2 regions of the Stenotrophomonas sp. 220_Sma genome follow, and region 2 is predicted to be linked to the other one. Evidence: riboswitches for the same ligand, from Rfam matches in the RefSeq annotation. Region 2 holds a riboswitch; the other holds the start of a gene.

Region 1 (11,585 bases), 770 kb from region 2:
CACCCCGGGCCTGTGCGCTGACGGCCGCTGCATGGACGAAATCCTGCTGCAGGACCTGGCCACCCAGGTGCGTGCAAAGCCGGGCGACCGGGTGGTGGTGCTGCATCAGCTGGGCAACCACGGCCCGGCCTACTTCGAGCGCTACCCGCCCGCGTTCCGCCGCTTCACCCCCACCTGCGATACCCGCGACATCGGCCGCTGCTCGCGCGAAGAGATCACCAACAGTTACGACAACGCCGTGCTGTACACCGATCACTTCCTGACCAAGACCATCGGTACGCTGCAGGGCATGCAGGACTACGACACGGCGATGATCTACCTGTCCGACCACGGCGAGTCGCTGGGCGAGAAGGGCCTATTCCTGCATGGCGTGCCCTACGCCATCGCCCCGGCCGAGCAGACCCGGGTGCCGATGACGATGTGGTTCTCGCAGGGCTTCGCCAGCAGCCGCGGGCTGGACCTGCAGTGCGTGCGCAAGCGTTCGGCGGCCTACACCGACCATGACAACCTGTTCCCGTCGGTGCTGGGCCTGATGCAGGTGAAGACCTCGCTGTACGAGCGCGACCGCGACGTATTCGCCAACTGCGAGGGTTGAGGGTTGTTCGGCAGGGCTTGCAGCCCTGCACCTGCAGAGGCAACCGCAACCGCAACGGCCGAAGCAACAGCAACAGCGTGCATTCCGTGGGATGGCGGGGTGGGTCCGGTGGCGGGGGACGCCGTGAATCCGTCCCTGGAGGCTTGGCAGCCGCATCCATGCGGCTGACACCCCCGCCACCGGACCCACCCCGCCTTTGACAGTTTCCTGCGACCTGTTGAATCTCAATCGATCAATTTCGAATATCTGACAGATTCCATCCACGCATGGCGTGGATCTACCAGATCGCGGGGAACTGTCAGAGGTGGGGCGGTGTGGGCTTGCAGGACCGTTGGCGCCATGGATGGCGCCATCGAGCCCCCATGGACGGGTTTACGGCGTGTCCTGCAAGTCCACACCGCCCCGCCAAACCACGGATCGCCCGCTTCTGCTGTTGCTTCGGCCTTTGCCGTTGCTTCGGCGGGTGCAGGGCGCAGCCCTGCCGAACCCAACCGACTTCCGCCACTTGCAGTGGCGGCGACTGCCCACTAGCCTTCGGCCGTCGTTCACCACCCAAGGACCGCCCGTGAAACACCGTCATCTCCTGCTGGCCTCGGCTGTCGCCGCCGCCACGCTGGCCCTGGCCGCCTGCAAGAAGGAAGCTGCGCCAGGCACCGATACCGCCAGCAGCAGCGCCCCGGCCGGCGAAACCGCCGACCAGTTCGTGGCCCGCATCAATGCCGAATTCAAGGCCGCCTACCCGGAGATGACCTCGGCGCAGTGGCTGTCCTCCACCTACATCAACAGTGATTCGGAGCGCATCGCGGCCAAGGCCAACGAGCGCTCGCTGACCCAGCTCAACAGCTGGATCGAACAGGCCGCCAGGTTCGACGGCAAGCCGATGAGCGAGGACAGCAAGCGCGCGATCCACCTGCTGAAGCTGATGTCCTCGATGCCGGCACCGCGTGACCCTGCCAAGCTGGCCGAGCTGACCCAGATCGCCACCCGCATGGAAGGCAGCTACGGTGCCGGCAAGTACTGCACCGATGCCAACGATCCCAACTCCTGCCGCCAGCTGGGCGAGCTGGAGCAGGTGCTCGCGCGCAGCCGCGACTACGACAAGCAGCTCGATGCCTGGCAGGGCTGGCACAGCACCACCAAGAGCATGCGCGGCGACTACCAGAAGTTCGTCGGCCTGGTGAACGAAGGCGCCAAGGGCATGGGCTTCACCGATGCCGGCCAGATGTGGCGCAGCGGCTATGACATGCCGCCGGAACAGATCGGCCCGGAAACCGATCGCCTGTGGGAACAGGTCAAGCCGATGTACGAGCAGCTGCACTGCTACGCACGCGGCAAGCTGGACAAGACCTACGGCAAGGACAAGGCCGAAGTAGGCAACGGCCTGATCGCCGCGCACCTGCTGGGCAACATGTGGCAGCAGGACTGGTCGAATCTGTGGGACCAGCTGGAGCCGTATCCGGGTGCCGGCAGCCTGGACATCACTGCAGCGCTTGAAAAGCAGTACCAGACCAACCTGAGCGCGGCGCTGGCCAAGGCCGGCAAGGATGCCAACGTAGCGGCGCAGTACAAGGCACAGCGCGAGGCCGAACTGCGTACCGCCAAGCAGATGACCGAGCGCGCCCAGGACTTCTACGTGTCGCTGGGCATGCCGTCGCTGCCGCAGTCGTACTGGGAAAAGACCCAGTTCATCAAGCCCGACGATCGCGACGTGGTCTGCCACGCCAGCGCCTGGGACATGAACATGGAAGGCGACGTGCGCACCAAGATGTGCATCAAGCCGAACGAAGAGAACTTCACCACCATCTACCACGAGCTGGGCCACATCTATTACGACCTGGCCTACAACCCGCTGCCGCCGCTGTTCCAGGGCGGTGCCAACGATGGCTTCCATGAAGCGATCGGCGACACCATCGTGCTGGCGATGACGCCCAAGTACCTCAGCTCGATCGGCCTGGTTGATGCGCCGACCGAAAGCCGCGAAGCGGTCATCAACAACCAGATGCGCATGGCGCTGTCGGGCGTGTCGTTCCTGCCGTTCGGGCTGATGATCGACCGCTGGCGCTGGGGCGTGTTCGATGGTTCGATCACCGCCGACAACTACAACAAGGCGTGGTGGGACCTGAAGGCCAAGTACCAGGGCGTGGCGCCGGCCAGCACCCGTGGCGAAGAGTTCTTCGATCCGGGCGCGAAGTACCACGTGCCGGGCAACACCCCGTACACCCGCTACTTCCTGGCGCGCATCCTGCAGTTCCAGTTCTACAAGGGCCTGTGCGACGCGTCCGGCTACAAGGGCCCGCTGCATGAGTGCACCTTCTACGGCAACAAGGAAGCCGGCCAGAAGTACTGGGCGATGCTGAGCAAGGGTGCCAGCCAGCCGTGGCAGGCCACACTGAAGGAACTGACCGGCACCGACAAGCTCGATGCCGGCCCGATGATCGAGTACTTCACCCCGGTCAACGAGTGGCTGAAGCAGCAGAACGAAGGCCAGATGTGCGGCTGGCAGGCCAACGCGGCCCCGGCGGCGAAATGAGAAAAGGGGCGGGTCCGCGAGGATCCGCCCCTTTCCGGTAGTGCCGGCCGCTGGCCGGCAACTGCACGGTGGACATCTGTCTGGCAGCCGGCCAGCGGCCGGCTCTACCGAAACAGCAATCAAACGAAGGCCAGATGTGTGGCTGGCAGGCCAACGCGGCCCCGGCGGCGAATTGAGAAAAGGGCGGGTCCGCGAGGACCCGCCCCTTTCCGGTAGTGCCGGCCGCTGGCCGGCAACTGCACGGTGGACATCTGTCTGGCAGCCGGCCAGCGGCCGGCTCTACCGAAACAGCAATCAAACGAAGGCCAGATGTGCGGCTGGCAGGCCAACGCGGCCCCGGCGGCGAATTGAGAAAAGGGGCGGGTCCGCGAGGATCCGCCCCTTTCCGGTAGTGCCGGCCGCTGGCCGGCAACTCCGCGATGAAGACCCAACCGGCAGCCGGCCAGCGGCCGGCTCTACCGAAATGCCTGTCAGCTGTTCTTCTTCGCGGCCATCGCTGCGGCCAGCTCGGCCTTGAATTCCTCGAAGGTCTGGCCCTTCTCCTTCGCTTCGGCCTGCGCGGCATCGCGCAGCGCATCGGAGTACATCAGGCGCACCGGCGTGCCGTTGCGCTCGTGCAGTTCACCGGCCTGCATGATCAGCGCCAGCACCTGCGCAGCACTCTCGCTGTGGCCAGCGATGCGGCCGTCCATGCCCAGCACCCATTCGCCGTCACGGCGCACGACACCGGCCAGCAGGGTGCGCTGCGCATCGCGCAGCTCGGCATGCGGTTCCACCGGCGATGCCTGCGCGGCGGCCTTGTTGGCGGCCTGCTTTTCCTGGCGACGGCGCTGGTCGCGGCGGGTCTTGGAGCTGGTGGACATGGTGCGGTACCGCTGCGAAGGGGGGCGCAAGGATAGCGCACCCCGCCCGCAGCGCTGCTTCACGCGTGCTCGATCCAGTACGGTCAGTCCAGCACCTTGCCGTGCCGCCAGTAGCCCATGAAGGTGATCGCGCGACGGTCCAGCCCGCAGTCACGCACCAGATGGCGGCGGATCGCCATCACCGCACCCGCCTCGCCGGCCACCCAGGCATACAGCGGCCCGGCCACGCTGGCATCGGCCTGCTCCCAGAGGATCTGCGTATCGACGTCGATCTCCTCCAGCGCATCGCCAGCAGCCACGCTCGAGGTCGCTGACAGCCGTTCCTGGACCGCCTGCAGCAGGGGCTGCCCATAGTCCGCCTGCCCGCGCGGCAGCCAGACCAGCTCGGCCGTGGCCGGCGCCTTCAGCGGTACCGCGTCGCCGGCCTGGGCCACTTCCAGCAGGGCCAGCGTGCGCGGCGGATCCGCCATGGTTGCCAGTTCCTCGAGGATGCCGGCCACTGCCGGCAAGGCGGTCTCGTCAGCCACCAGCAGTACCTGGCCAATCCCTACCGGCGGTTTCCACTCCCAGCCTTCGCTGCTCTCGGCGCAGTCGGCGTCCGGGGCCAGCAGCACCACGCGGTCTCCCGGCCTTGCATGCATGGCCCAGCGTGAAGCGGGCCCGGTCACGCCGTGGATGACGAAATCGACGTCGACCTCGCCCTGCTCGGCGCGTAGCTGGCGGATCGTGTAGGTGCGCATCGGCGGGCGCTGATCGTCCGGCAGCGCCCGGTAGCGCGGGTACCAGTCCTCGCCGCTGGGGACCTGTGGCACCTCCTGGCCGGGCAAGGGGAAGAACACCTTGATCCGCTGGTCCGGGCCTTCGGTCTTCATCCGCGCCACGTCGGCACCGGTGAACACCATGCGGTCCAGGGAAGGGGAGAGAACGCGGCGCTCCTTCAGCGCCACCTCGAACAGGCGGTAGGTCTGCTGCGCAGCCATGGGGGAACCTCATGCAACGACATCGGATTGGCTGGCTGTCGTGCATCCACGCACCGGCTGGCTGGAATGCCCAGCCTAGTCCGGTTGTCCGCGGCTGCAAGGATGTGCCGGCATCCCCGTCCGCCCTACCCCTGCGCGCTGCTCAATGGCCCGTGCAGGCTGCCTGCGCCGCGCGCTCGCGCTGGTGTTCCCAGTACCAGAACACGAAGCCGGCGCCGAAGAACGCGGCCTGGCCCAAGGCCAGGTGCAGCGGGCTGGCGCTGAGCAGCGGCGACACCACGCCGGCCACCACGGTGCTGATCATCAGCTGCACGAAGGCCTGCAGCGACGAGGCCAGGCCGCGCTGGTGCGGGTACATGTCCAGCACCGCCAGCGCCAGGATCGGGAAGATCAGCGCCATGCCCATGCCGCCCAGGAAGATCGGCAGCACCGCCCACGGCAGCACGAACTGCGGGGCCAGCGCCACGTAGCCGACGTTCAACAGCACCGACAGCGCGCACAGGCCGAAACCGATGGCGACCTGGCGGGTAGGCGTGGTGTGCCCGGCCATGCGCCCAGACAGGAACGAGCCGGTGGTCATGCCGCCGATGGTGGGGATGAACAGCCAGGCGAAGCCGCCCTCGCCCAGATGCAGGTGCTGCATCACGAACACCGGCGCCGAGGAGATGTACAGGAAGATGCCACCGAAGCCGATGCTGCCGGCCAGCGCCAGGCGCAGGAAGCGCGGGTTGAAGCCGATGCGCAGGTAATCACGCATCAACGTGCGCGGCGACAACGGCACGCGCGCTTCAACCGGATGGGTCTCCGGCAGGTAGCGCGCAGTGGCCGCCAGCAGGACCAGCCCGAACACCACCAGGAACCAGAAGATCAGTGGCCAGCCGGCGCCGCTGAGCAGGATCCAGCCGCCGATGATCGGTGCGATGGCCGGGGCGATGCCGAACAGCATCGACACCTGGCTCATCAGTCGCTGCGCGTCGTGGCCGTGGTACAGGTCGCGGATCACCGCTCGGCCGACGATCATGCCGACACCTGCCGACAGGCCCTGCAGCGCGCGGAACGCCAGCAGCGTGGTGAGGTCGGTGGACAGCGCGCAGCCGACCGAGGCGCCGACGAACACCACCAGGCCACCGAGGATCACCCACTTGCGGCCCCAGGCATCGGACAGCGGGCCGTGCGCCAGGCTCATCAGGCCGTAGAACAGCAGGTACACGCTGATGGTCTGCTGCACCGCCACTTCGTCCACCGCCAGGCGCTGGGCCAGCTGCGGGAACGCCGGGAAGATGGTGTCGATCGAGAACGGACCGAACATGGCCAGGCCGGCAAGCAGCAGGGCCATGCGGCGGGTGGAAGGAGCAACAGCGGCGGTCATGGAGAAGGCGTCCGGCAGGGCCATGCGCGGCACGCACGGCGGGCGCCGGTCCCCCTGCAGCAGGGACGGCGCCAGATTAATTCGGGTATCCACCCATCATAGGTGGGGATTGCGCCCGATGCCATGCAGCGGTGCACAAAACGCACGGCCGGGCCATCGGCCATTCAGGCGCGGCGGCCATGCCTGGAGGCGGCCGGCGCGCCCGCAACGGGCTATAATCGGCGGGCAACACGGTGGGAGAAGCGGAACACCGCTGCCGAAGGCGCAACGCCCGTAATCGCTCAGGCCCGATACCACCCGTAACACAACTCTGGAGAGACCGGTTCGATCCGGCGCCGAAGGGGCACGAAGCTGCGGTTCGCCGCGCTTCCAAACTCTCAGGCAAAAGGACAGAGGGGCGCCCCGCAGACCGCCGACCGGCGGCTTGTGCCCGTGCGTGTGCCCTTTCCTGACGGATCCTTCGCCATGTCCCAGAACACCCCTTCCCTGCGTGAGCTCGAGCACCACAATGCGTTCGTCGAGCGCCACATCGGCCCCAACGACGCCGAGATCGCGCAGATGCTCGATGTCGTCGGCCACGCGTCGCTGGATGGCATGACCGATGCCATCGTACCGGCCAAGATCAAGTCGCCGGCGCCGCTGGCACTGCCGGAATCGATGACCGAAGTGCAGGCACTGGCGAAGATCCGTGCGATCGCCGACAAGAACACCGTGCTGCGCAGCTTCATCGGCCAGGGCTACTACGGTACCCACACGCCGAACGTGATCCTGCGCAACATCCTGGAAAACCCGGCCTGGTACACCGCCTACACCCCGTACCAGGCGGAAATCTCGCAGGGCCGCATGGAAGCGCTGATCAACTTCCAGACCCTGTGCGCCGACCTCACCGGCATGGAAATCGCCAACGCCTCGCTGCTGGACGAAGCCACTGCCGCCGCCGAAGCGATGACCCTGGCCAAGCGTTCGGCCAAGTCGAAGTCGGACACCTTCTTCGTGCACGACGCCGTGCACCCGCAGACGCTGGAACTGCTGCGCACCCGCGCCGAGCCCATGGGCATCGTGCTGCGCGTCGGCACTCCGGCCGAAGCGCTGGAAGCGGAAGCCTTCGGCCTGCTGCTGCAGTATCCGGATACCTTCGGCCAGGTGGGCGATTACAAGGCGCTGGTCGATGCCGTGCACGCACGCGGCGGCCTGGTGGCCGTGGCCACCGACCTGCTGGCCCTGACCCTGCTGGCCGCTCCGGGCGAATGGGGCGCGGACATCGTGGTCGGCAACAGCCAGCGTTTCGGCGTGCCGTTCGGCTTCGGTGGCCCGCACGCCGCCTTCATGGCCTGCCGTGACGCCTACAAGCGCTCGATGCCGGGCCGCCTGATCGGCGTCTCGATCGACGCGCAGGGCAACCCGGCCTACCGCCTGACCCTGCAGACCCGCGAGCAGCACATCCGCCGCGAGAAGGCCACGTCCAACATCTGCACCGCACAGGTGCTGCTGGCGGTGATGGCCTCGATGTACGCCGTTTACCACGGCCCGGACGGCCTGACCCGCATCGCCCGCCGCACCCATCGCCTGGCCTCGATCCTGGCCGCCGCGCTGCGCAACGCCGGCGTGCAGGTCGGTGGTGACTTCTTCGACACCCTGCATGTCACCGGCGTGCATGCCGATGAGATCCACGCCAAGGCCCGCGCCGCCGGCTACAACCTGCGCGCGATCGACAGCGACTCGGTCGGCATCAGCCTGGACGAAACCACCACCCGCGCCGACATCGTGGCCGTGGCTGCCGTGTTCGGTGCCACGCTGGACGTCGACGCGCTGGATGCCAGCACCGCCGACGCGTTGCCGGCCGGCCTGCTGCGCCAGTCCGCTTTCCTGACCCACCCGGTGTTCAACACCCACCACAGCGAGCACGAGCTGCTGCGCTACCTGCGTTCGCTGGCCGACAAGGACCTGGCAATGGACCGCACGATGATCCCGCTGGGCTCGTGCACCATGAAGCTCAACGCCACCGCCGAGATGATCCCGGTGACCTGGCCGGAGTTCTCGCAGATCCACCCGCTGGTGCCGGCCGACCAGGCGCTGGGCTACAAGGAACTGATCGACACGCTGGAAGCGATGCTGGTCGAATGCACCGGCTACGACGCGGTCAGCCTGCAGCCGAATTCCGGCGCACAGGGCGAGTACGCCGGCCTGCTGGCGATCCGCGCCTACCACCGCTCGCGCGGCGAAGGCCACCGCGACATCTGCCTCATCCCGGATTCGGCACACGGCACCAACCCGGCTTCGGCACAGATGTGCGGCATGAAGGTGGTGGTGACCAAGACCGATGCCAACGGCAACGTCGACGTCGAGGACATCCGCCTCAACGCCGAGAAGTACAGCGACCGCCTGGCCGCGATCATGATGACCTACCCGTCCACGCACGGCGTGTTCGAGGAAGAGGTGGTGGAGATCTGCGAGATCATCCACCAGCACGGCGGCCAGGTGTACACCGACGGTGCCAACATGAACGCCCTGGTGGGCGTGGCCAAGCCGGGCAAGTGGGGTTCGGACGTTTCGCACCTGAACCTGCACAAGACCTTCTGCATCCCGCACGGCGGCGGCGGCCCGGGCGTCGGCCCGTGCGCGGTGAAGGAGCACCTGGCACCGTTCCTGCCGGGCAAGCTGGGTGACAACGGCCCGGTCGGCATGGTCAGCGCAGCCAGCTTCGGCAGCGCCTCGATCCTGCCGATCAGCTGGATGTACATCGCGATGATGGGCCGCGACGGCCTGCGCAAGGCCACCCAGGTCGCGCAGCTCAACGCCAACTACATCGCCAAGCGCCTGGCCCCGCACTTCAAGACCCTGTACACCGGCCGCAACGGCCTGGTGGCACACGAGTGCATCCTGGACGTGCGCCCGCTGGAGAAGACCAGCGGCATCGGCGCCGAGGACGTGGCCAAGCGCCTGATCGACTTCGGCTTCCACGCCCCGACCCTGAGCTTCCCGGTGGCCGGCACGCTGATGGTGGAGCCGACCGAGAGCGAGTCGCTGCATGAGCTGGATCGCTTCATCGACGCGATGATCCAGATCCGCGAGGAAATCACCGCGATCGAAGACGGCCGCCTGGACCGCGAGGACAACCCGCTGAAGAACGCGCCGCATACCGCGACCGCGGTGACCGCTAGCGAGTGGACCCACGCCTACCCGCGTGAACTGGCTGCGTTCCCGCTGCCGAGCCTGAAGCTGCAGAAGTACTGGCCGCCGGTGGCACGCGTGGACAACGTGTACGGCGACAAGAACGTGATGTGCGCCTGCATCCCGGTCGATGCCTACAAGGATGATGAAGTCGAGGCGTGATTCCTCGCTGCATCGGTAAACAGAACGGCCCGCGCAAGCGGGCCGTTTTCATAAGCGCGTGTGGACCAAGGTCCACACCCACAAACATCCGATCACGGATCCGGCATCTGCCCCAGGCTCAACTGCCACGAGACACCGAAGCGGTCCTGCACCCAGCCGTAGCGGTTGCTGAAATCGTAGTCACCCACCGGCATCAACCAATGGCCGCCCTCACCCAGCACGCGTGCGGCACGCTCGAACTGCTCGGCGCCGGAGCACTCCACGAACAGCGAGATCGACGGTGAGAAGGTGAAATCATGCACGTCCAGGCTGTCGAAGCACAGGTAGTGGGTTCCACCGAGCAGGAAGATGGCCTGGCGGACCTGCCCGGGCACGCCGGCACCGGCGCCGTCCGGATGGCGCTGCATTGCCAGCAGGCGGAAATCGGCGAAGGCCTCGGCATACAGGGCCAGGGCCGCTTCGGCCTGGCCGGTGAACATCAGGAAGGGGCGGCTGCGCAGCATGCGGTACTCCTGGTCGACGGGCCGCGGACGGCCCACACGATCAGGATGGCACGGCGGATGTGCAGCCCCCGTGGTAGTGCCGGCCGCTGGCCGGCAGCTTCAGTCACGCCTCGCGCATGCGCCGGGCGATGGCGCTGCTGGCGGCGATCGTGGCAGTCAGTGCCACCATCGACAGGAACTGCAGGCGGGTGTGCGACTCGCTCAGCAGCAGGCCGAAGATCAGTGCCAGGATCGCCAGCGCGCAGCAGGTCAGCCACGGGAAGCCGGCCATGCGGAACGGCAGGCGGGTACCCAGGCGATCCGCGCGGCGGCGCAGCACCAGCTGCGAGACCAGCGACAGCGTCCACACCAGCAGGCAGGTGGAACCGACGATGTTCAGCAGCACCGGCAGCACCCGGTCCGGGAACAGCAGTTCCATCACCGTGGCGGCGAAACCGAACAGCACGCTGGCCAGCACGGCGATGACCGGCACCTGGCGCGGATCGGTCCAGCCCAGCACCGCTGGCGCTTCACGACGCTGCGCCAGCGAATACATCATGCGCGAGGCACCGTAGAGGTTGGCATTGAGCGCCGACAGCAGCGCAATCACCGCGATCAGGGTGATGGCGGTGCCCGCACCCGGGATACGGGCGATATCCAGCACCGCAGCGAACGGCGACTTCAGCGCCTCGCTGGTCCACGGCACCACGGCGATGATCACGCTCAGCGAGCCGATGTAGAACACCAGGATGCGCCAGGCCACGGTGCGGATGGCACGGGCAATGCTGCGCTCGGGATCTTCGGTTTCGGCCGCCGCCACGGCTACGATCTCGGTCCCGCCAAAGGCAAAAACGACAACCAGCAGCGCCGCACCGATTCCGGCCAGGCCCTTCGGTGCGAAGCCGCCGTGTTCGGTGAAGTTGCTCAGGCCCGGCGAGGTCACCTGCGGCAGCCAGCCCATCAGCAGCGCCACACCGATGGCGATGAAGGCCAGGATCGCCGCCACCTTGAGGATGGCGAACCAGAATTCGAACTCGCCGAAGTTCTTCACCCCGAGCAGATTGATCGCGGTGAAGAACAGCATGAAGGCCAGCGCCGCCATCGGTACCGGTATCGCCGGCCAGACCGTGGCAAGAAGCCCGGCCGCGCCTACCGCCTCGGCGGCGATCACGATCACCAGCTGCACCCACCACAGCCAGCCCACGGTGGCGCCGGCGGTGGCTCCCATGGCATCAGCGGCATAGACCGAGAACGCGCCACTGGTCGGCTTGGCCGCCGCCATCTCGCCCAGTGCGTTCATCACGATGATCACCAGCGCACCAGCGACCAGATACGACACCAGCACCGCCGGGCCGGCCGCCTGTACACCCACGCCCGAGCCGAGGAACAGGCCGGCGCCGATGGCGCTGCCCAGACCCATCATGATCAGCTGG
Region 2 (11,585 bases):
TGCGCCTGAAGCAGCGTGCCGGCGATGCACGACCACCGCGCGTGCGCATCCTTGATGTGCGCAAACGGCCATTGCACGATGGCCTCTCGGCCGATGTTCTGGCCGGCATCGGCGAGCACCTGCAGCGTGGCCAGCAGGTGCTGGTGTTCAAGAACCGCCGTGGCTATGCGCCGGTGCTGCTGTGCCACGACTGCGGCTGGACCGCACCGTGCAACCGCTGCGATGCACCGATGACCGTGCATGGTGGCGGCCGCCGGCTGCAGTGCCACCACTGCGGTGCGCGGCAACCGGCGCCGCTGGCATGCCCGGCCTGCGGCAGCCTGGCGCTGCAGCCGCAGGGCATCGGCACCGAACGCCTGGAAGAGCACCTCACCGCCGCCTTCGCCGATTTTCCGGTGGTGCGCATCGACCGCGGCACCACCTCACGACGCGACGCACTGGAACAGCAGCTGGCGAGGCTGGGCGACCAACCCGGCATCCTGGTCGGCACGCAGATCCTGGCCAAGGGCCACGACCTGCCGAAGCTGACACTGGTGGTGGTGGTGGGCATCGACGAAGGGCTGTTCTCGGCCGACTTCCGTGCCAGTGAAAAACTGGCACAGCAGCTGATCCAGGTCGCTGGCCGCGCCGGCCGTGCACGCGATCCCGGCGAGGTCTGGCTGCAGACCCATCACCCCGGGCATCCGCTGCTGGAAACCCTGGTGAGCGGTGGCTACCACCCGTTCGCGCAGGCCGAGTTGAACCAGCGCCAGGCCGCCGGATTCCCGCCGTTCGCGCATCTGGCACTGATGCGCGCCGAGGCACAGCAGGTCGAGCATGCCAATGCGTTCCTGCTGGCGGCGCGGCAGTTGCTGGGCGAACAGAACGTGGTCGAGGCCTATGGGCCCATGCCGGCGCCGATGCCGCGGCGTGCCGGTTACCAGCGCACGCAGCTGTTGCTGTCCGCGCTTCAGCGGCCACCGCTGCATGGCGTGCTGGCCCAACTGGTGCCGCAGCTGTATGCGCTGCCGGAGGCACGCAAGGTGCGCTGGTCCCTGGATGTGGATCCGACGGATCTGTATTGAGGGCGCTGCCCAATGCTGCGTAGCGTCGAGCTTGCTCGACTGCCGTGCGCCAGAAACAGTCAAGCAAGCTCGACTCTACCGTCGGTCCGTATGGACCCGACGGATCTGTATTGAGGCAGACGAACGCTAGCGCCGGGCCATGCCCGGCGGTCCTCCGCATACCACGCTCGCCGGGCATGGCCCGGCGCTACCCCTCAGGTCAGCGGCGACATCACGCCGCGCTGGTAGGCCGGGCGTTCGCGCAGGCGGGCGTACCAGTCGGCCAGGTGCGGCAGGTCCGGGCGCTGGATGGGCAGTTCGAACCAGGCATAGATCAGCGAGCCCAGCGGGATGTCACCCATCGCGAACGTCTCGCCCGACAGCCACGGCTGTCTGGCCAACGTGGCATCGGCCATCGCCAGGTAGTCACCGGCACGCACGATGGCGGCATTGATGCGCGCTTCGTCGCGGTCAGCTGGGGCGGTGCGCATGATGCCCCAGATCAGGTCGGTGTACAGCGGCGCCATGCGCGAGGTGCTCCAGTCCATCCACTTCTCGGCCTGGGCGCGTTCCATCGGGTCTTCGGCGTACAGCGTGCCCAGCGCGTAGCGCGCACTCAGATAGCGCACGATGGCATTCGATTCCCACAGCGGCAGGCCATGGTCTTCGATCACCGGCACCAGGCTGTTGGGATTCATCGCCAGGTACTCCGGCGTCTGCGTGCCGCCGTGGCTGCCACCGACTTCGATGGATTCATACGGCAGGCCGATCTCCTCGGCGCACCACAGCACCTTGCGGACGTTGCTGGAATTGCGGCGGCCCCAGATCTTCAACATGCGGGTTTTTCCTTGCTGGCAATGCGAGCGGCAACGATACGCCTGATCGGAGTGGGTGTGTGGGTGGCGGATGTGGAATCGGGCATCTGCGCGCTGCCGGCCAGCGGCCGGCACTACCGGTTCCTTTCCGGCCAGCGGCCGGCACTACCGGTTTTTCTTCGGCAGCGCGCGCACGTAGGAGGACTTGCCGTCCTTCTTCAGCTCGAACAGCCCGATCGCTGCCAGCAGGTCACTGAGCTTGCCGTAACCGTAGTTGCGCGGGTCGAACGAGGCCTGGTTGCCGATCTGGCTGCCGACCGGGCCAAGGTGCGACCAGCCATCCTCGCCCTCGGCCGAGGACACCGCACGGCGCAGCATCTTCACCAGCCGCGTATCGCTGCGCATTTCCGCACCGCTCTTGCGTGGCCGGGCATCGTCGTTGGCAACAGGCTCGTTCGATGCCTGTTCGCTGGACGCCTGTTCGGTATCCGGCACGCTGGCATGGGTCTGGCCCAGCGCTTCCAGATAGGTGAACTTCGAGCACGCGTTGACGAACGGCTCCGGGGTTTTCTTCTCGCCGAAGCCATACACCTTCACGCCATCGGTCAGCAGGCGCATCACCATCGGGGTGAAATCGGCATCGCTGGACACGATGGCGAAGCCATCGAGATTGCGCGCGTACAGCAGGTCCATGGCATCGATCACCATCGCCATGTCCGAGGCATTCTTGCCCTTGCTGTAGGCGAACTGCTGGATCGGGCGGATCGCATATTCGTGCAGCACGGCCTCCCAACCCTTCAACCGCGGGCTCTTCCAGTTGCCATAGGCGCGGCGCACGTTGGCCACGCCGTAGCGGGCGACTTCGGCCAGGACCTCGTCGATCTTCGAGGCCGGCGCGTTGTCGGCGTCGATCAACAGGGCGATGCGCTTTTCCGGTTCGCTCATGGGCTCCTCACGGGCGGTTGCCTGAACCCGAGTATCGCCGATCCATGCGGGCGCTGACGTGACAGGGCGCCATCGTGCGAAGATGCCAGGCGCTTCCCCCAATGCCCCCACTGGAGTGAGTCGATGAGTCGCGAGCGCGTTCCCCACCTGGTTGTTGTCGGCGGCGGTTTTGCCGGTCTCTGGGCCACCCGTGCCCTGGCCCGCGAGCGCATACGCATCACCCTGGTCGACCGCCGCAACCACCATCTGTTCCAGCCACTGCTGTACCAGGTGGCCACCGCCGGCCTGTCCGCGCCGGACATCGCCGCGCCGCTGCGCCACATCCTCGGCCACCAGCGCAATGTGGAAGTCCGCCTGGGCGAAGTGGTGACCATCGACAAGCAGGCCCGGCAGATCCGCATGGCCGATGGCAGCACGCTGGACTACGACAGCCTGCTGCTGGCTACCGGCGCCACCCACGCCTACTTCGGCAACGACCAATGGGCCGATGATGCGCCCGGGCTGAAGACGCTGGACGATGCCATCGCACTGCGCCGCAAGCTGCTGCTGGCGTTCGAGCGCGCCGAGGCCGAACCGGACCCCGCGAAGAAGGCGGCGTGGCTGAGCTTCGCCGTGGTCGGCGGTGGACCTACCGGTGTTGAGCTGGCCGGCACCCTGGCAGAAATCGCGCGGCATACGCTGCGCAACGAGTTCCGCCACATCGATCCTGCCAGCGCCAAGGTGCGGCTGGTCGAGGCCGGCCCACGCGTGTTGTCTTCGTTCCCGGAAGTGCTTTCGCTGAAGGCGCGCCGTCAGCTGGAAAAGCTGGGCGTGGAAGTGCTGACCGGCACCCCGGTGAGCGACATCGACAGCCAGGGCTTCAAGCTCGGTGATCAGTTCGTGCCGGCCCGCACTGTGGTGTGGGCCGCCGGTGTGGCCGCTTCACCGCTGGCGCGCACCCTGGATGTGCCGCTGGATCGCGCCGGCCGCGTGCAGGTGCAGCCGGACCTGACCCTGCCCGACCACCCCGAGCTGTTCGTGGCCGGCGATCTGGCCGCACTGAATCAAGCCAATGGCAAGCCGGTGCCCGGCGTCGCGCCCGCCGCCAAGCAGATGGGCAAGTACGTGGCCGAAGTGATCCGCGCGCGCCTGGACGACAAGCCGGCACCAGGTCCCTTCAAGTACGCCGACTTCGGCAACCTGGCCACCATCGGCCGCATGGCCGCGATCGTGCACCTGGGCAGGCTGCAACTCTCGGGCGTCCTCGCCTGGTGGTTCTGGCTGGCCGCACACGTGTTCTTCCTGATCGGCTTCCGCAACCGCATCGTGGTGCTGCTGAACTGGGCCGTGGCGTACTGGAGCTACCAGCGCAGCGCGCGCATCATCTTCGGTGATGACCAGGAAGACCGGCGACCAGGGCGCTAGGGCCGAAGACGGACACGGGTTCTCTGCCTGGGAGTAGATCCACGCCATGCGTGGATGAATGTCTGTGCAGGCCGCATGGAGCTCAGCCACGCATGGCGTGGCTCTACTGCCTCATCAGGCCGCCGGGCACTCGCCGTTTCGACCAAACCCGGCAGAGGTCTTCCTTTCTCGCAGTACCGGCAATTGAAAGCCAAGCTCTACCTGCGGCGCCCATCGCTCACTGCGCCTTTGGTTTCGGGTACCACAGCGCGTTGACGATGACCCAGCGCTGGTCGAAGCGGCCCATGTGGAAGTAGTCGACGAACCACGGGGTTTCCAGCCGCACCGAGGCCGCGTTGCCGGTCACGTCCAGCACCGTGCAGCGGCGGTTCCATTGATCCTTCGGGGTCTTCAACGCGCCCTGCTTCGTCAGTGAGACCAGCTCTTCCTTCGACATGCGGCGCAGGCCCAGTCGCTCGTCGGGTGTCTCGCCGAGCACCGCGCGCTTGGCCAGGTCCGGGTGCAGGGAGCGGGCGACGCGCTGCGGGTCGGCCTCCAGCTGGCCGTCGACGTAATCGTGGCAGGTGGCTTCGATGGCCGCGATGGTGGCCGGGTCGGCGGCAGGGCTCGTTGCTGCGGAAAGAGCGAACAGCAGGGCAATCGTGGACATCCGGGTCTCCGGCTCTGGGCGCGGGGCGATCATCGCATGGGCAAGCCGCATCCACGCATGGCGTGGATCTACTGCATCAGGCCCATTTCGTCGACGCTCAGCTGCATGTACAGGAACGCGGCCGCTTCGTCGGTCATCGGCTGGCCCTGCGGGAAACTGTCGAGCCAGGCGGAGATGCGCGCATGCCGATGCTTCAGCGCATCAGCTATCGCGCGCTTTTCCGCGTCGGTGGCATGTTCCTGCATCTCATCGCGCAGCAGGTCATCGCCGATGCCCCATTTTTCGGCCAGCGGGATCAGGTCGACCAGATCGGGCGGCACCTGGTCGCGGCGCAGGTGGATGGGCTCGGGCGTGTCCGGGCCGCGCTGTGCGGCCAGTTCGGCGGCGCTGCCGATCTGCCCGTGCTGCAGCGGTGGCGGAGTCTGGGCGCAGGCCGACAGGGGGATACAGAACGTCAACATCAGCATCCAGCAGGATTTCATCGGACCGCTTCCTGTGTCGATGGATGTGGCGATGATGGCATGGCCCAGCACACCATCCACGCATGGCGTGGATCTACAGGACCGGGGCCTGCAGCCAGGCCAGCTTGCGTTCGCGCGGCTGCTGCTTGAGCTGCCACTCGGCCCGCGAGGCGGCGGCCCGGTCCGGGTACTCGCGCACGGCCAGCACGCGCAGTGGCGGCCGTGCCCGGGTGTAGCGCGCGCCCTTGCCGGCCTGGTGGGCGGCGAAACGCGCCTCCACATCGGTGCTGATGCCGGCGTAGTAGCTGCCATCGCGGCATTCGAGCAGGTACAGGAACCACGGGCGGAGGGACGGGGCCATGCCCGGATTATGCCGTGCTGCACTGCAGCGGATATACTGGCGCCCGAATGCAGGAGAGAGGCGCCGCGCTGGCGCCCGCCGAAGGCGCAGGCTCCCATGATCGCTCAGGCCGGTGGGCTGGAATCCCACCAACCATGCATTCGACTCGCCGAGCTGGAGAGAGGTCACCGGGCACGCCCGGGACGATCCGCCGAAGGGGCACGCGGCCAACGCCGCTGAACTCTCAGGCAAAAGGACAGCGGGAGCGGCACCGGTCATCGTCATCCCGTCATTGCGCAGGCAGTGGCGGTAGTCGCGCATGGCCGGCCCCACCGCGCCCGGAGCCTGTCCCATGCTGCTGTCCATCATCTACCTGATCGCCATTTCCGCCGAAGCCATGACCGGCGCGCTGTCCGCCGGCCGTCGCCGCATGGACCTGTTCGGGGTGGTCATGATCGCCTGCGTCACCGCCCTCGGGGGCGGTTCGCTGCGCGACATCCTGCTCGGCCACTACCCGCTGGGCTGGGTGAAGCATCCCGAGTACCTGGGCTTCACCGTGTGCGCGGCGCTGATCGCCACCTGGGTGGCGCGCTGGATGCACCACTTCCGCCGCACCTTCCTGGTGCTCGATGGCCTGGGCCTGATCGCCTTCACCCTGATCGGCTGCTCGATCGCGCGCGAGGCCGGCCATGCCATGCCGATCGTGCTGATCGCCGGCATGCTGACCGGCGCCTTCGGCGGCGTGCTGCGCGACATTCTCTGCAACGAGGTGCCGCTGATCTTCCAGAAGGAGCTGTACGCGATCATCGCGCTGCTGACCGGCGCGGCCTACCTGTTGCTGCTGCACTGGGGCGTGGCCGACGCCACCGCGATCCTGTGCTGCCTCGGCGGCGGCTTCGCGCTGCGCCTGCTGGCGATCCACTACCGCTGGGAAATGCCGAAGTTCGTCTATCACGACGAAGTGCATTGATTGTTTGACGGTAGTGCCGGCCGCTGGCCGGCAACACGGCACGCGCCCGCAGATTCCGGCAGGTTGCCGGCCAGCGGCCGGCACTACCGAATGCGTTGCATGACCATGGTCATGCGGCATTGACCGGGGTGATTGGCTACCATTGTCACCCCGTCGCTGCCGCGACGGCATCCAGCCACGCCGCGCCCGCGGCCCCGCCAGACAACTCCCTCCCCGCTGCCCGTGGTGCCGTGAACGCGCCGACGGGCCCGCATGTCCCTGCGCGCGCAGGGCGCAGGATGCCCCATGTCTGTCGCCGAAAATTCCCGCTTCCGTCGTGCCCGCCTGTTGTGGGCGGTGCTGGCCATCGCCCTCGTCGCCGTTCTGGCGTGGTGGCTGTGGCCCCGGAACGGCGCCGGCAGCAGCGACGATGCGCCGGGCAAGACGGTGCCGGTACGCGTGGCACGCGCCAGCGCCGAGCCGCTGGTGCTGCGCCTGAAGGCGGTCGGTACGGTCACCCCGCTGCACAGCGTGGTGGTACGCAGCCGCGTGGATGGCGAACTGCTGCGGCTGCATTTCCAGGAAGGCCAGCAGGTGAAGGCCGGCGATCTGCTGGCGCAGATCGACCCGCGCCCGTATGAAGTGAAGCTGGCACAGGCTCAGGGTACCCAGCAGCAGAATCTGGCCGAGCTGGAAAACGCCGAGCGCCAGCTGCAGCGCTACCGCGAACTGCAGAAGCAGAACTACGTGTCCGGGCAGGAACTGAGCGACCAGCAGAGCAAGGTGCGCCAGCTGCAGGGCCGCCGCCTCAGCGATCAGGCGTCTGTTGATGAAGCGCGCCTGCAGCTGCAGTACACCCGCATCACCGCGCCGGTCAGTGGCCGCGTCGGGCTGCGCCGGTTGGACGTGGGCAACCTGGTGCGCGCCAGCGATGCCGAAGGCCTGGTGACGCTGGCGCAGACCGCGCCGATCAGCGTGCTGTTCACCGTGCCCGAACCCGAGCTGCCTGCGCTGCTCGATGCCGTGCAGGCGCAACCGGCACTGGCGGTGGAAACCTGGGACCGCGAAGAACGCCGGCAGCTGGCCCGCGGCTCGCTGTCCAGCGTCGACAACCGCATCGATACCACCACCGGCACGTTGAAACTGCGTGCGCACTTCGACAACCACGATCTGGCGCTGTTCCCCAACCAGTTCGTCAACGTCCGCCTGCAGCTGGGCGAGCAGCCCGCGCTGCTGATTCCCGATGCCGCCGTGCAGTTCGGCAGCCAGGGCAACTACGTGCATATCGTCGACAAGGACAGCAAGGCACAACGCCGCACCGTGGTGCTCGGTCCAGCCGATGATGGACGCGTGGCCGTGCGCTCCGGGCTGGCCGCAGGGGACAAGGTGGTGATTGAAGGCATCGACGGGCTGGAAGACGGCACGGCGGTGGAGATCATCACCGAGGAGGCCGCGACCAAGGCCGGCGCATGAACCTCTCGCGCCCGTTCATCCTGCGCCCGGTCGCAACGACTCTCCTGATGGTGGCGCTGCTGCTGTCCGGCGTGCTGGCCTATCGCCTGCTGCCGGTGGCCGCGCTGCCGCAGGTCGATTACCCGATCATCCAGATCACCACGCTGTATCCGGGGGCCAGCCCCGAACTGACCACACGCACCATCACCGCACCGCTGGAGCGCCAACTCGGGCAGATTCCCGGCCTGAAACAACTGTCGTCGACCAGTTCCGGTGGCGCCTCGGTCATTACCCTGCAGTTCGGGCTGGAGGTGTCGCTGGGTGTGGCCGAGCAGGACGTGCAGGCCGCCATCAACGCGGCGGGCAGCTTCCTGCCCGGGGACCTGCCTGTGCCGCCGGTGTACCGCAAGGTCAACCCGGCCGACACCCCCATCCTGACCTTGGCGGTGACCTCGCAAGGCCTGTCGCTGCCGCAGGTGCACGATCTGGTGGATACGCGCATCGCCCAGCGCCTGGCGCAGTTGCCCGGCGTCGGCCTGGTCAGCCTGGCCGGTGGCCAGCGCCCGGCGGTGCGCATCCAGGTCAATCCAGCGGCGCTGGCCGCCAACAACCTGGGCATGGACCACATCCGCACCGCCATCGCCGCCGCCAACGTCAACCTGCCCAAGGGCAGTTTCGATGGCCCGATCCGCGCGGTGATGCTCGATGCCAACGATCAGATGCGCAGCGTGGATGAGTACCGTGCCCTGATACTGGCCTGGCGCGACGGCGCGCCGCTGCGGCTGGGCGATGTAGCCACCATTACCGATGGCGCCGAGAACCGGCAGCTGGCCGCCTGGAGCGGTACCACGCCGGCAGTGCTGGTGAACATCCAGCGCCAGCCCGGCGCCAACGTGATCGCCGTGGTCGAGCAGGTGCGTACGCTGCTGCCGCAGCTGCAGGCCACGCTGCCCGCCGGCGTGCAGATGAATGTACTGAGCGACCGCACCGAATCGATCCGCGCGTCGGTGCGCGGCGTGCAGAAAGAACTGGTACTGGCCATCGGCCTGGTGGTGCTGGTCACCTGGGTGTTCCTGCGCAATCTGCCGGCCACGCTCATTCCCAGCGTCGCGGTGCCGCTGTCGCTCATCGGCACCTTCGCGGTGATGCTGCTGGCCGGCTATTCGCTCAACAACCTCACCCTGATGGCGCTGACCATCGCCACCGGCTTCGTGGTGGACGATGCCATCGTGATGCTGGAGAACATCGCCCGCCATCTGGAGGAAGGCGAAAGCCCCCGCGATGCAGCGCTGAAAGGCGCAGCCGAGATCGGCTTCACCCTGGTGTCGCTGACTGTTTCGCTGATCGCGGTGCTGATCCCGCTGCTGTTCATGGCCGACCTGGTGGGTGCACTGTTCCATGAGTTCGCAGTGACACTGGCTGTAGCCATCGGCATTTCGCTGGTGGTCTCGCTGACGCTGACGCCGATGCTGTGCGCACGGTTCCTGAAGCCGCACGCGAAGACTGCACATGCGCCCGATGTCTTCGACCGCGTCATCAGCCTCTACGACCGCCAGCTGCGCTGGGTGCTGCAGCGCCAGCCGCTGATGTTGCTGGCCACCGTTGCCACCCTCGCACTGACCGTGGCGCTGTACTTCGCCGTGCCCAAGGGTTTCTTCCCGGTGCAGGATGCCGGCCTGGTGCAGGGCATCAGCGAAGCGCCGCAGGCGATCTCGTTCCAGGCCATGCGCGAGCGCCAGCAGGCGCTGGCGGCGGCCATCGAAGCCGACGAGGCGGTGGCCAGCGTCTCGTCCTACATCGGCGTGGACGGCAACAATGCCACGCTCAATACCGGCCGCCTGCTGATCGAGCTGAAACCGCACGGCGACCGCGATGGCGCCGCCGTGGTGATGGCGCGCCTGCAACAGCGCGTGTCGAAGATCCCCGGCATCACCCTGTACCTGCAGCCGGTACAGGAGCTGGGCATCGAAGACCGCATCAGCCGCACCCAGTACCAGTTCACCCTGACCACGCCGGATCTTGAAACACTGGAACGCTGGACCCCGAAGCTGCTGCAGGCGCTACGCCAGCAACCTGCACTGCGCGATGTCGCCAGCGATCTGCAGATGCAGGGCCGGCAGGCGCGCGTGGCGATCGACCGCGATGCGGCGGCGCGCCTGGGCGTGAGCGTGGAAGCAGTAGCCGATGCGCTGTACGACGCCTATGGGCAGCGCCAGATTTCGACCATCTTCACCCAGGCCAGCCAGTACCGGGTGGTGCTGGAGGCCGATCCTTCACGACAGCCCGGGCCGGAGGCGATCACGGGCCTGCGTGTGCGCAGCAGCAGTGGGCAGACCGTGCCGCTGGGTGCGGTGGCACGCGTGGATCTGGGCCCGACCGCTCTGCTGCGCAACCATGTCGGCCAGTTCCCGGCGGCCACGCTGTCGTTCAACCTTGCCCCGGGCGCATCACTGGGCGAAGCGGTGGAGGCTGTGCACGCCGCGCGCGCACAGGTGAACCTGCCGCAGAGCATCGAACTTCGCCTGCAGGGTGCCGCAGCGGCCTTCAGCAGCTCGCTGTCGTCCACACTGTGGCTGATCCTGGCCGCGGTGGTGGTGATGTACATCGTGCTGGGCGTGCTCTACGAGAGCTTCATCCACCCCATCACCATCCTCTCCACCCTGCCCTCGGCCACCGTCGGTGCGTTGGCGGTACTGTGGGTAAGCGGACGCAGCCTGGACCTGATCGCGGTGATCGGCATCGTGCTGCTGATCGGCCTGGTGAAGAAGAACGCGATCATGATGATCGACTTCGCGCTGGACGCGCAGCGCACACGCGGCATGTCACCGCGCGAGGCGATCCATCAGGCCGCGCTGCTGCGCTTCCGGCCGATCCTGATGACCACGCTGGCCGCGCTGTTCGGCGCAATCCCGCTGATGCTGGCCAGTGGTTCCGGCGCAGAGCTGCGGCAGCCACTGGGCTGGGTGATGGTGGGGGGGCTGCTGGTCAGCCAGGTACTGACCCTGTTCACCACGCCGGTGATCTACCTGGCCTTTGATCGCCTGCAGCGTGGCCGTGCGACGTCCCCGGTGGCCGTTGACGAGGCGCGCGCGTGACCCCCAGCGCGCGCCTGGCGCAGGCCTGCGTGCAGCGCCCGGTAGCGACGATCCTGCTGGCGGTGGCGCTGGTGCTGGCCGGCCTGCTGGCATTGCGCCTGTTGCCGGTGGCGCCGCTGCCACAGGTCGATTACCCGGCCATTGAAGTCAGTGCCAGCCTGCCCGGCGCCTCGCCCGAGTCGATGGCAGCCACCGTCGCCACGCCGCTGGAGCGCGCACTGGGCAGCCTGCCCGGCATCTCACGCATCGACTCGGCCAGCACCCAGGGCCAGACCCAGATCGAACTGAAGTTCGTACTCGGCCGCGACATCGATGAGGCAGCGCGTGAAGTGCAGGCCGCCATCAATCTTGCACGCGGGCAGTTGCCCAGTGGCATGCCCGGCATGCCGCAGTACCGCAAGGTCAATCCCTCACAGGCACCGATCCTGGCGC

What was found. A riboswitch is a leader RNA that binds a small molecule or an ion and turns the genes downstream of it on or off. The one in region 2 is predicted to bind glycine.
Region 1: it holds a riboswitch for glycine, as region 2 does, so the genes downstream of both, gcvP (aminomethyl-transferring glycine dehydrogenase) here and ACZLIB_RS20540 (trimeric intracellular cation channel family protein) in region 2, are expected to answer to the same signal.

The regions. Positions count from the first base shown of each region.
Region 1 is NZ_CM151348.1:3,630,377-3,641,961, forward strand. Features, by position in the region: gene ACZLIB_RS17080 (phosphoethanolamine transferase) at 1-595, shown strand, start outside; gene ACZLIB_RS17085 (M2 family metallopeptidase) at 1,161-3,125, shown strand; gene ACZLIB_RS17090 (hypothetical protein) at 3,596-3,988, opposite strand; gene ACZLIB_RS17095 (siderophore-interacting protein) at 4,072-4,968, opposite strand; gene ACZLIB_RS17100 (multidrug effflux MFS transporter) at 5,111-6,337, opposite strand; glycine riboswitch at 6,638-6,740, shown strand; gene gcvP (aminomethyl-transferring glycine dehydrogenase) at 6,803-9,670, shown strand; gene ACZLIB_RS17110 (VOC family protein) at 9,763-10,173, opposite strand; gene ACZLIB_RS17115 (amino acid permease) at 10,277-11,585, opposite strand, start outside.
Region 2 is NZ_CM151348.1:4,399,507-4,411,091, forward strand. Features, by position in the region: gene ACZLIB_RS20505 (primosomal protein N') at 1-1,064, shown strand, start outside; gene ACZLIB_RS20510 (glutathione S-transferase family protein) at 1,259-1,879, opposite strand; gene ACZLIB_RS20515 (NYN domain-containing protein) at 2,024-2,803, opposite strand; gene ACZLIB_RS20520 (NAD(P)/FAD-dependent oxidoreductase) at 2,927-4,207, shown strand; gene ACZLIB_RS20525 (nuclear transport factor 2 family protein) at 4,425-4,856, opposite strand; gene ACZLIB_RS20530 (hypothetical protein) at 4,925-5,338, opposite strand; gene ACZLIB_RS20535 (GIY-YIG nuclease family protein) at 5,412-5,678, opposite strand; glycine riboswitch at 5,719-5,808, shown strand; glycine riboswitch at 5,822-5,925, shown strand; gene ACZLIB_RS20540 (trimeric intracellular cation channel family protein) at 6,010-6,627, shown strand; gene ACZLIB_RS20545 (MdtA/MuxA family multidrug efflux RND transporter periplasmic adaptor subunit) at 6,913-8,079, shown strand; gene ACZLIB_RS20550 (multidrug efflux RND transporter permease subunit) at 8,076-11,153, shown strand; gene ACZLIB_RS20555 (efflux RND transporter permease subunit) at 11,150-11,585, shown strand, end outside.